DNA from 2 places in the Photobacterium sp. DNB22_13_2 genome. Region 1 is predicted to be linked to the other one. Evidence: riboswitches for the same ligand, from Rfam matches in the RefSeq annotation. Region 1 holds a riboswitch; the other holds the start of a gene.

Region 1 (5,411 bases):
CAGTTCATCAAACACCTTACGCGCTTCCTGTGCTTCTTCCGAAGCCGCCAATTTATTCTCTTTTGCTGACATGGCGTCATCCATCAACTGCTGGAGTTGATCCAGTCGCTCTTGTGGCGCCTCGCTAAGTTCAAAAGCAGACTCGCCATTCGCCATGGCTTCGGCACGCATCTTTTTCTTCAGCTTCCACACTTTATACAAGGCTTCACGTTCAGCTTCTGCAGCGGCCATCGCGATGTCTTTCAGCTCGTCAAACTTGGTCAGCGCCATTCCTTCTTTCGACCAAGGGTCAACATCTGGCAACTCCTCGATATTAATTACCGGATCTTCGTAGCCTTCCTGGTGGGTCAGATCAAGCTTCGCCGCCTTCACCGCCGATATCATCAGCATCACCGCAATAACCAACAGCGGCAGACCACCAACAATGGCTGCGGTCTGTAGGGTCGATAAGCCCCCCATGAACAGTAATACCGAAGGCATAAATGACAATGCAAAGGCCCAGAACAAGCGGTTCCAGCGCATTGGGTCTTCCGTCACATTGTTCTGTACCACCGATGCCAAGATATAAGAGATCGAGTCAAACGTAGTCGCTGTGAAAATTAAACACAATAGCGTGAATGCAGCAATAACAGCGGTGCTGTATGGCAGTTGCTCAAGGATTGAGAAAATGGCTTTGGTCGCCCCTTCACTGTTAAGGATACCAACGACATCCAGCGCGCCTGACAGCTGCAACGATAGACCGTAGTTACCCAAAATCATGAAGAACAAAAAGCAGCCCATCGACCCAAAGAAGATCGACCCCGTTACCATTTGCTTGATAGTACGGCCACGGGAGATCCGCGCAACAAACAAGCCCATGCTCGGTGCGAACACCAGCCACCACGCCCAGTAGAAAATGGTCCAGTCCTGTGGGAAATGGGTATTTTCAAAAGAGCCATAGCCGCCGAACGGTTCAGCCCATGTCGCCATTACAAAGAAGTTCGACAACATACGGCCCAGTGAATCAAGCCCGGTTTCCAGCATGAAAATGGTGGGACCAGAGATCAACACAAAGGCCAATAAGCCAAGCGCGCCCCAAAAGTTGATATTACTGAGGAACTTGATCCCTTTTTCCATCCCGGCGTAGGCCGAGTACGCAAAGATCGCAGTACAGAGCATCAACACAATAATCTGGGTCACAGTGTCTTTTGGTACGCCAAAGAGATAGTGAGCACCTTCGGTGATCAAGGGAGCGGCAAGGCCAAGCGTTGTCGCACCACCACCGAGAAGACCAAAGATAAACAGCACATCAATGACCTTGCCCAACCAGCCATAGCTGCGGGCTTCACCAATCACCGGCATCAACGCCGCCGATACTTTTAGCACTGGCTGCTTACGAACATAAAAGAAGTACGCAATCGGCAGGGCCGGTACTAAGTAGATAGACCAAGCAATCGGTCCCCAGTGAAACAAACCATAAGTTGCGGCCCAGCGAACCGCCTCTTCACTCCCCGGCTCAAGCTGGAACGGAGGGGCTTGGTAATAATAAGCCCACTCTATCGTTCCCCAGTACAGGATACTGGCACCGATACCACCACAGAACAGCATCGCTGCCCAGGAAGCCGTGGTAAATTCAGGCTTTTCATCAGGGTCCCCCAACTTGATTTGGCCAATGTCAGAAAAAACGATGTAAATCATAAAGAAAAATGCAGCGACACCGAGCGACAAATAAAGGAAACCGAGCTTGTCGGTCATAAAAGTTTTGGCGATGGCAATCCATTCGGCACCTTGCACTGGAAACAGCAGCAAGGGCACCACAACCGAGATCAACATACCCAACGCCCCGAAGAACGTCGGCTTGTCGATCAATTCAAAGTGTTTACGAGAAAACACGTGAGCTCCTTAAAATAAAATCCCATAGTGGGTAAGTGGGATAATCAAGAAAAGGGGGCAACTGTACAAACCAACATTCTAATGAACACGATGAAAAAAGCTGATTATTAGCTGACATAATTATTCAGCCGTATATAATGTTAGACTTATCACCAAAAACCAGTAGGATTAACGGTGATATTCCCTAAATCAGTAGAGGCGCGCTGCCTAAAAGTAACCGAGCAGAGGGTGATACCTGTGAAGCCGGAGAAAGGAGTCAGCGCCGAAGTGACTGCAGCTATCAACTCAGTCGCTGGGTCTGTGTCGAATAGGCATAGAACTGCCATAGTATTTACCTATGGAGCGCTACCTGAGGGGGTAACAAGTCATACCTATCTTCGTCTTAGTTACACTTCCTTTCGGTAGATCTCCACCTTTAAGTTGTAGGTGTGATGAGATCATGAACCTTGTAGATTTTTCGGACTCTCTATTGTCCGTTGTCCCTGCCATGCTGGCTGTTATCCTTGCCGTTACTACTAGGCGGGTTTTGCTTTCCCTTGGATCCGGTATCTTTGCCGGTGCCATGATGCTAAACCAATATTCACCATTAGAATCTTTGCAGTACTTGGTTGAAAAAGTCCTGGCGATTGTCTGGGTTGATGGCGCAATGAACGGTGACAACGTCAACATGATCATCTTCATGTTACTGCTTGGTGCGCTTATCAGCTTGATGAGTGTATCAGGTGCAACCCAAGCGTTCGCCGACTGGGCAGCGGTACGCTGTAAAGATCGCCGCAGTGCCAAGTCCCTAACCGGTTTGATGGTCTTCATCTTCTTTATTGATGACTTCTTCCACAGCCTGTCTGTGGGTGCCATCTGTCGCCCAGTCACCGACCGTTTCAATATCTCACGTGCCAAATTGGCCTACTTGCTTGATTCAACCGCAGCACCAGTGTGTGTGCTAATGCCGATCTCGTCATGGGGTGCCTATATCATCGCCCTAGTTGGCGGCATCATGATGGCTCACGGTGTGACGGATCAGAGCCCGATCTCGGCCTTTGTCGAGATGATGCCAATGAACCTGTATGCGGTATTCACTTTGGTCATGGTGCTGTGTGTTATTGCCTTCCAACTTGATATCGGCCCAATGCGCAAGCATGAGAAATGGGCACTGGAAGGCAAGCTATGGGATGAATCCAAGGGCAAACCTGCTGGTTTGGAGGTTGAAGTACCAGAATCAGCCAAAGGCGGCATGATCGACATGGTATTGCCTATCCTGACCCTGACGATGGCGACAGTCTTTTTCATGGTGCAATCGGGCGCAGATGTACTTGCTGCCAAAAGCGAAGCCTTCAGCGTAATTGGCTCATTCGAGAACACTGATGTGGGCTCCTCACTGGTATACGGTGCGATTTGTAGCCTAGTGGTTTCTATTACACTGGCTCTTCGCCTGAAGTTGGGTACGGACAGCTGGATGAAAGCGGCACCACAGGGTATTTCTGCTATGATGCCAGCGATCATCATCCTGTTCTTTGCTTGGACTATTGGTGCCGTTGTCCGTGACATGCAAACCGGTATTTACCTCGCTTCAATGTCAAACGGCAACCTGCCTGTTGAGCTGCTTCCAGCGGTTGTCTTCCTACTGTCTTGTGCAATGGCGTTTGCTACCGGCACCAGCTGGGGCACCTTCGGGATCATGTTACCGCTAGCCGGTGATATTGCTGCAGCCAGTGACATTGCACTACTGCTTCCTATGCTATCCGCTGTATTGGCTGGCGCAGTATTTGGGGATCACAGTTCGCCAATTTCAAGCACCAGTATCCTGTCGGCGACCGGTGCCGGCTGTCACCATATGGACCATGTTATGACCCAGCTACCGTACGCATGTTCGGTTGCTTTCGGTGCCCTACTGGGTTACCTCGCTATCGGTTACACTCATTCTGCTTGGGCGGGTGTTGCTGTAAGTGGTCTTTGGTTCCTGGCCTTCTGTGCCTTTGCGGTTCGCAAGAGCAAGCCTGTTATGGCTGCCGAGCCTGTAACAAGTTAAACCGTCAACGAATTTTAGGACGAGACGCTCATCCAAAAAGAGCAAGGCCATTTGATGGCCTTGCTCTTTTTTTATGACCATCCACCAGCTAGCTACTGGCTGTGCTTGATTTGCAGATCAGAAAAATAGGCATCATTCCCAGGCTGGGTAATCAATCCGATGACCCCTTTGTGCTCTGAGCCGTGGAACAAGCGCTCAACCACCAACACTTTTTCACCATCGATATAAAAAATCGCTTGGTTGTTATTTATTTCAGCCGTTAATTTAAACCACTGGCCGGGGCGTATCTTCGCAGCTGTTTCATACTGGCCCGGAGCGCTTTCTCTCAGCACATCCCCAGAATGGTCGGGATAAGAAAAATACTGAATCGTTAACTCTCGCTGCGCTTCATCTTCCGACATCGCATTAACTGGACGTAAGTAAACCCCTTCGTACTTTGATTTATCTTCACTGACCCGAAAGACAATACCGACAAAACCGTTGGCTGACTCGCCATTTGCCGTCTCAGAGGCTTGCTGTTGTGGCTCACCCGCCATCAATAGCTCAATCGTACCGTCACGGAACGAAAGCGTCTGCAAAGCAAGGTAGGTACAATTGTCGCAGCCCCCTTGTGCCTGCGATTTATGCTCCGGTGACACCGACACATGTATTCCTTTTTGGCCATGGTACTCAACCACTTCGGCCTTAACACCTTTGGCTACCGTATTATCCAAGGTGTCCAACGGAAAATGTTCAAAGTCCAATGCCGACACAATCGACGAAAACAGCCCAATGCATAACGTGATTACCCAATTACCAATTGGTTTGATCAAACTTTTCTGTCTGTTCATTACGGTTACCTAGCAGGATGTTTATTTCAAGTTAGCTGAAAAGAAATTCATCCCCTGCTCAAAAATAAGACAACATTCTCTGTGATGAAAATAAAGTCGCACACATTGTCATACTTTTGATGCACGTCAGCCCAAAAAATAATACAACTCATTACAATAAGCTACTAAACACTATACAAGAAATTTTATATCACTAAATAGTGCGACATTTTCAAAGCAAAAGACTGCTTACGTTTTCTTTTTTGAATTTTTATACAACAAAGCTTAATCGGAACAACAACCATGAGAATTGGAATTTTATACGGTGGAGATTCAAGTGAGCGTGCAGTCTCGTTAAAATCGGGCAATTGCATAGCCGATGCCGTTGAGTCTCTGGGACATGAAGCCATCAAGATTGATCCCCGCCATATTGATATCACCTTGCAGGGCTTCTTTAACCTCGACAAAGTGTTCATTGCCCTTCATGGCGGTATGGGAGAAAGCGGTCATATTCAGGCCTTACTGGACTTGCTTAAAATCCCCTATACCGGTAGCGGACTACTTGCTTCATCTCTTTCTCTAAACAAATTGAAAACTAAAGAAATTTGGCGTTCAAACGGCCTTCTAACGGCTGATTGGATCAAGGTAAACAAACACACTCCAACCGACACCATCAAAGCAACACTGGCAGATTTGTCCTATCC
Region 2 (5,411 bases), on a different contig from region 1:
AAGTACCGCCACCCGTGCCAAACTTACTGGAGCAATACAAAGCGGATAAAGCCGCCAGTAACAAAGGATAAACTATGCATAAGCGATTGATATCGGCCTTTGTGGCCTTAGGGTTAGGATTATCGTCGGCAGTTTATGCTGATGAGGGGTTTGATAACTATGTCGAAGGACTAAAAGTAGAAGCCCAGGAAAAAGGAATTTCGGAGTCGATTATCAACTCTGCTTTTGATGGCATAACATTTGTCGAACGCGCAGTAAAAGCGGATAAAAATCAGCCAGAGCGTAAATTGACGCTGGATGAGTATATTCCTCGTGCGGTGCCGGCTTGGAAAGTAAAACAGGCGAATGAGCTTTATCGCCAGCATAAATCAGCGCTGGATAAAATTGGTCAGCAATATGGTGTACAGCCTCGCTTTATAGTTGCCTTATGGGGGGTCGAAAGTAATTTCGGTCGTCTGATGGGGAATTATAATGTGGTTGAGGCTTTATCGACCATGGCTTATGAAGGCCGCCGTGAAGCTTTTTTCCGCGGGCAGGTAATGGCGGCGCTGGAAATATTGGATGCGGGCCATATTAGCCCTGAAGAGATGAAAGGCTCTTGGGCGGGCGCGATGGGGCAACCTCAGTTTATGCCGACGTCATTTTTGTCTTATGCAGTTGATGGCAATAATGACGGAAAGATTGATATCTGGCAGACAGAGGCTGATGTTTTTGCCTCTGCCGCGAATTATTTAAAAAAAGCGGGCTGGGATGATCAATATACCTGGGGCCGACAAGTTTCATTACCCGCTTCTATCGATGCTTCGCTGATGGGGGTTGAAAAGAGCAAAGCCAAAAGCTTAACGGATTGGCAACGATTAGGCGTTCGTCGCTTTAATGGTCAGGCACTACCGAGTGTTGATATTGAAGCGTGGCTTATTCAACCGGATGATAAACATGGTCGAGCCTACTTAATCTACGGTAATTACCAATCTTTACTTAAGTGGAACCGGTCACACTATTTCGCTTTGGCGGTAAGTCATTTAGCCGATCAAATCAGGTAATGTCATAATATGACAAATAAGCCAGACCAAAAGGTCTGGCTTTTTATGCTTTGAGGCAAGTGAAGATTCATCCTATAACCTGTGATGATGGTTTAAAACCAACGGTTAATTATTAGCTATCCTATGGCTTTCAAACTAATCGTGTTGTTATCACATGCTTGAGTTTGCATTTTTAACATATAAATCATGCGCTTACATTGTTTTATGGTGATTTTTCACAGGTAATAAAAAACCCGACAAAAGTCGGGTTTTTATAGATGTTCGTAGGTAATTTGATTTATTAGATTTCAAATTCTTCTAGAGACTTACCATCATCAAGTGCTTTTTTCAGAGCGCTTGGTGTACGGCCTTGGCCAGTCCAAGTCTTCTCATCACCGTTTTCATCGATGAAGCGGTATTTAGCTGGACGCTGTGCGCGTTTCGCTTTTGGTGCTTTATTAAGAGTTGCTAGAAGCTCTTCTGGGTCAATACCGTCAGCAAGAAGCATTTCACGGTACTGAGCTAGTTTTTCTGTACGTTCTTTTTCTTTAGCGACTTCTTCAGCTTCAGACTCTTCACGCTCAGTAACAACAGTTTGAAGTTTTTCTAGCGCTTCCTGTAGTTGTTCAAGAGAATATTCACGAGAAAGAGCGCGAAGGCTGCGAAGGTTAAGTAGCGCTTTCATTGCATCAGACATTTTTTATTTCCTGTAGGCCTAAAACTATAAATTAATAATAGCAGTGACAATTCAATAATTGCAATAATAATACTTTTAATACGGCGATGCCAATTAAAAAATGAAGGGTATATTTATTTTTTTGCAATTTACTGGGTTCATTTCTCATTTGTAATAGAATGTAATGGTCGAGATGAGTAAATATTCTTATCCACAATCAACACAGACGGTTAAATAATTGCCATCAATTTCATATGTGTTAAGTATAAAAAAGCGCTTTCAACTGTCTGATTATTGTCCTTTGTGGCAAGACTATTCACTATTTGTGTCATTTTTTTCACGTTAACTGGTTGCATTTGAATGTCTATTCCGTAGAATTGACCAGACCTAGACTAAGGGTAGAGGCGCATCGTCTATTAGTAGTAAATCGTAGGGTGATACCGATGAGGATTTACGAAAGGAGCCGTTGCCGAAGTAAGCTCGGACTATCAAGCCAGCTTGCTGGGGTTGTCACCGAATAGGGGCAACACTGCCATAGTATATAATTACATTAACTATGGAGCGCTACTGTGGAGTCGGATTAGGGGTAGTACCCTTCCTTATGCTCTTCTATACACGACAAGATGTCGTGTAAAACAGTAGATCTCCAACCAGGATCGGTTGTAGTCGAGATCATGAATATTGTAGATTTTTCCCATTCCGCCATATCATTGTTGCCACCTTTGGTTGCATTGGGCTTGGCAATCCTTACACGACGCGTTTTAGTTTCTTTGGGTGTAGGTGTCCTTCTGGGCGCATTCCTGCTGACTGATTTCTCTGTCGGCGGCACCGCAAGCTATATTGGTACCACGGTTAAAGGGCTGTTTATTGAAGACGGCGCCATTAACAGCTGGAACATGAGTATCGTCGCCTTCCTTATTTTGCTGGGTATGACCACAGCATTGCTGACACTTTCTGGCGGTACCCGTGCATTTGCAGAATGGGCACAAACCAAAATTAAGAGTAAGCGTGGCGCTAAACTGCTGGCTGCTTTCTTGGGGGTGTTTATTTTTGTTGATGACTACTTCAACAGCTTGGCTGTCGGTTCGATCTCGCGCCCAGTGACAGATCGCTTTTATGTGTCCCGTGCCAAATTAGCATATATCCTTGATTCAACAGCAGCACCAATGTGTGTACTAATGCCTGCTTCTAGCTGGGGTGCCTACATTATTACCTTGATTGGCGGTATTTTGGCATCACATGGTGTGACGGAATATACTCCGCTGGGTGCATTCGTACAGTTGGCACCAATGAATTTCTATGCAGTTTTTGCATTGCTGATGGTCTTCGTGGTGGCTTGGTTCCAAATTGATGTTGGCCCAATGAAAAAGCACGAACTGGAAGCCAGTCACTGCCGCGGCTTTGACGAGGGCGATAGTGACAGCCGTGCCAAAGATCTGAATGACGAACTTGAAATCGAAGAAAGCAAAAATGGTCGTGTTGCTGATCTTATTATGCCGATCGTGACCCTGATTGTGGCGACGTTCTTCTTTATGATCTTTACCGGTTACCAAGCTCTGGCTGCTGATGGTCTCGCATTTAGCGTGCTGGGTGCTTTTGAGAACACAGATGTAGGCATGTCTCTGGTATACGGTGGTTTGGTCGGTTTTATTGCTGCGCTAATTCCTGTAATCCGCCAACGCATTCCGATGGCTGACGTGTCTTCTACGTTATGGATCGGTGCTAAGTCGATGTTCGGAGCGATTTTGATCTTGCTGTTTGCATGGAGCATCGGCAACGTGATCAGCGATATGGCAACAGGCAAATACCTGTCGACGATGGTGGAAGGTAATATTAGTCCAATGTTGCTACCAGCTATCTTGTTCTTGCTGGCTGGCGTGATGGCGTTCTCAACCGGTACTTCATGGGGTACATTCGGTATTATGCTGCCAATCGCGGGTGATCTGGCTGCCGCGACGGATATCATGCTGATGCTTCCAATGCTAGGTGCAGTATTGGCGGGTTCGGTATTTGGTGACCACTGTTCGCCTATCTCTGACACCACGATTCTGTCGTCAACGGGTGCACGCTGCCACCACATCGATCACGTATCAACTCAGCTACCTTACGCATTGTCGATGGCCGTAGTATCAACCATCGGTTTCTTGGTGCTTGGCTTCACAAGCTCTCTGGCTGTGTCGTTCATGACGGCAACCATTGCTTTCATCGTCGCTTGTGCCTGCCTATCGTGGCTATCTCGCCGTCCTCAGGAAGCAGCGGCTAACGCTTAAGACTGACGGTTGAATATGAAAAAAGCCTGTATTTGATACAGGCTTTTTTTATTTCAGTCAGATGAGAGATTTTCCGATATCCAGTTACAAAGAAGTTGAGCTTGCTCCTTTCAATCTGAAAGGCTTTTCTGTAGCATCTCGGCTGTTTTTTCACGCACCAATCGTATTATTAGGGAAGCTTAATGGCCCAGATGTATTTCTATTATTCGGCAATGAATGCGGGTAAGTCGACAACATTATTACAGTCATCATTTAATTATCGCGAGCGGGGAATGACGCCAGTGATTTTTACTGCGGCAATTGATGATCGTTATGGCAAAGGCATGGTCAGCTCTCGGATTGGTTTGCAAGAAGAAGCTGAGCTGTTTAATGCCAGCGAGGATCTATATGTCCGCCTGCAAGATATGAATGGAACGCAAAAAATTGATTGTGTACTGATTGACGAATGCCAGTTCTTAACCAAAGAGCAGGTATACCAATTAACCGAAGTTGTCGACAAACTGAATATTCCAGTGCTTTGCTATGGTCTGCGCAGTGATTTTCGTGGCGAACTTTTTGCAGGCAGCCGTTATTTGCTCGCTTGGGCAGATAAATTGGTTGAACTGAAAACCATCTGTCACTGTGGTCGTAAAGCCAATATGGTGATCCGCCAAGATGCCAGCGGCAAAGCGATTGCTGATGGTGATCAGGTCGAGATCGGTGGCAACGATCGTTATGTATCGGTATGCCGAAAGCACTACAAGGAAGCCCTTGAGCGCTAAATATTGCATTCAATAAAAAGCCCGGCCAATTTTGACCGGGCTTTTTGTTAACCAATCGTCAAGTCGCTCTATTTATGGCGCTCTTGTAACTTGGCCGTGACATCGGACAACGACATTCCCTGATCCTGCAACAGTACCAGTAGGTGGTAGATTAAATCGGCAGACTCACAAACTAATTCCGCCTTGTCACCCGACGTTGCCGCAAGCGCGACTTCAACGCCTTCTTCACCGACCTTCTGCGAAATCCGTTTAGTCCCGCGGGCATACAAACTGGCGGTATAGGACGATTCAGGATCGGCACCTTTACGAGAAGCCAGGACCTGTTCAAGTTGATGAAGGAACACCAGAGCGGGTTGTTCAACTTGGCCTGCTTCAGCGGTATCGCTGTCAAAACAGGTTGTGGTGTCCAAGTGGCAGGTTGGGCCGATAGGATCGACTTTTACCAAGAGGGTGTCTTGGTCGCAATCGAGCTTGATACTTTTAAGCCGCAGCACGTTGCCGGACGTTTCCCCTTTGGTCCAAAGGCGCTCTTTGGTGCGAGACCAAAAAGTGACTTGTTGGGTTTCAAGGGTTTTGCTCAATGCTGAGTCATTCATGTACCCCAGCATCAGTACCTGGCCGCTGGTGTTGTCTTGCACGATAGCCGGAACCAATCCGTCTACTTTGTCCCAATTAATGCTAT

What was found. A riboswitch is a leader RNA that binds a small molecule or an ion and turns the genes downstream of it on or off. The one in region 1 is predicted to bind lysine.
Region 2: another riboswitch for lysine. It lies ahead of ACVA58_RS02510 (Na+/H+ antiporter NhaC family protein); the one in region 1 lies ahead of ACVA58_RS10700 (Na+/H+ antiporter NhaC family protein).

What each region holds. Positions count from the first base shown of each region.
Region 1 covers NZ_JBNNXU010000005.1:340,176-345,586, reverse strand. Annotated here, with positions in the region: gene ACVA58_RS10705 (BCCT family transporter) at 1-1,872, opposite strand, end outside; lysine riboswitch at 2,058-2,228, shown strand; gene ACVA58_RS10700 (Na+/H+ antiporter NhaC family protein) at 2,312-3,898, shown strand; gene ACVA58_RS10695 (family 16 glycoside hydrolase) at 3,991-4,728, opposite strand; gene ACVA58_RS10690 (D-alanine--D-alanine ligase family protein) at 5,011-5,411, shown strand, end outside.
Region 2 covers NZ_JBNNXU010000001.1:586,745-592,155, reverse strand. Annotated here, with positions in the region: gene ACVA58_RS02525 (YcgL domain-containing protein) at 1-71, shown strand, start outside; gene ACVA58_RS02520 (lytic murein transglycosylase) at 75-1,043, shown strand; gene ACVA58_RS02515 (H-NS family histone-like protein) at 1,324-1,719, opposite strand; lysine riboswitch at 2,090-2,273, shown strand; gene ACVA58_RS02510 (Na+/H+ antiporter NhaC family protein) at 2,373-3,968, shown strand; gene ACVA58_RS02505 (thymidine kinase) at 4,151-4,729, shown strand; gene hisIE (bifunctional phosphoribosyl-AMP cyclohydrolase/phosphoribosyl-ATP diphosphatase HisIE) at 4,798-5,411, opposite strand, start outside.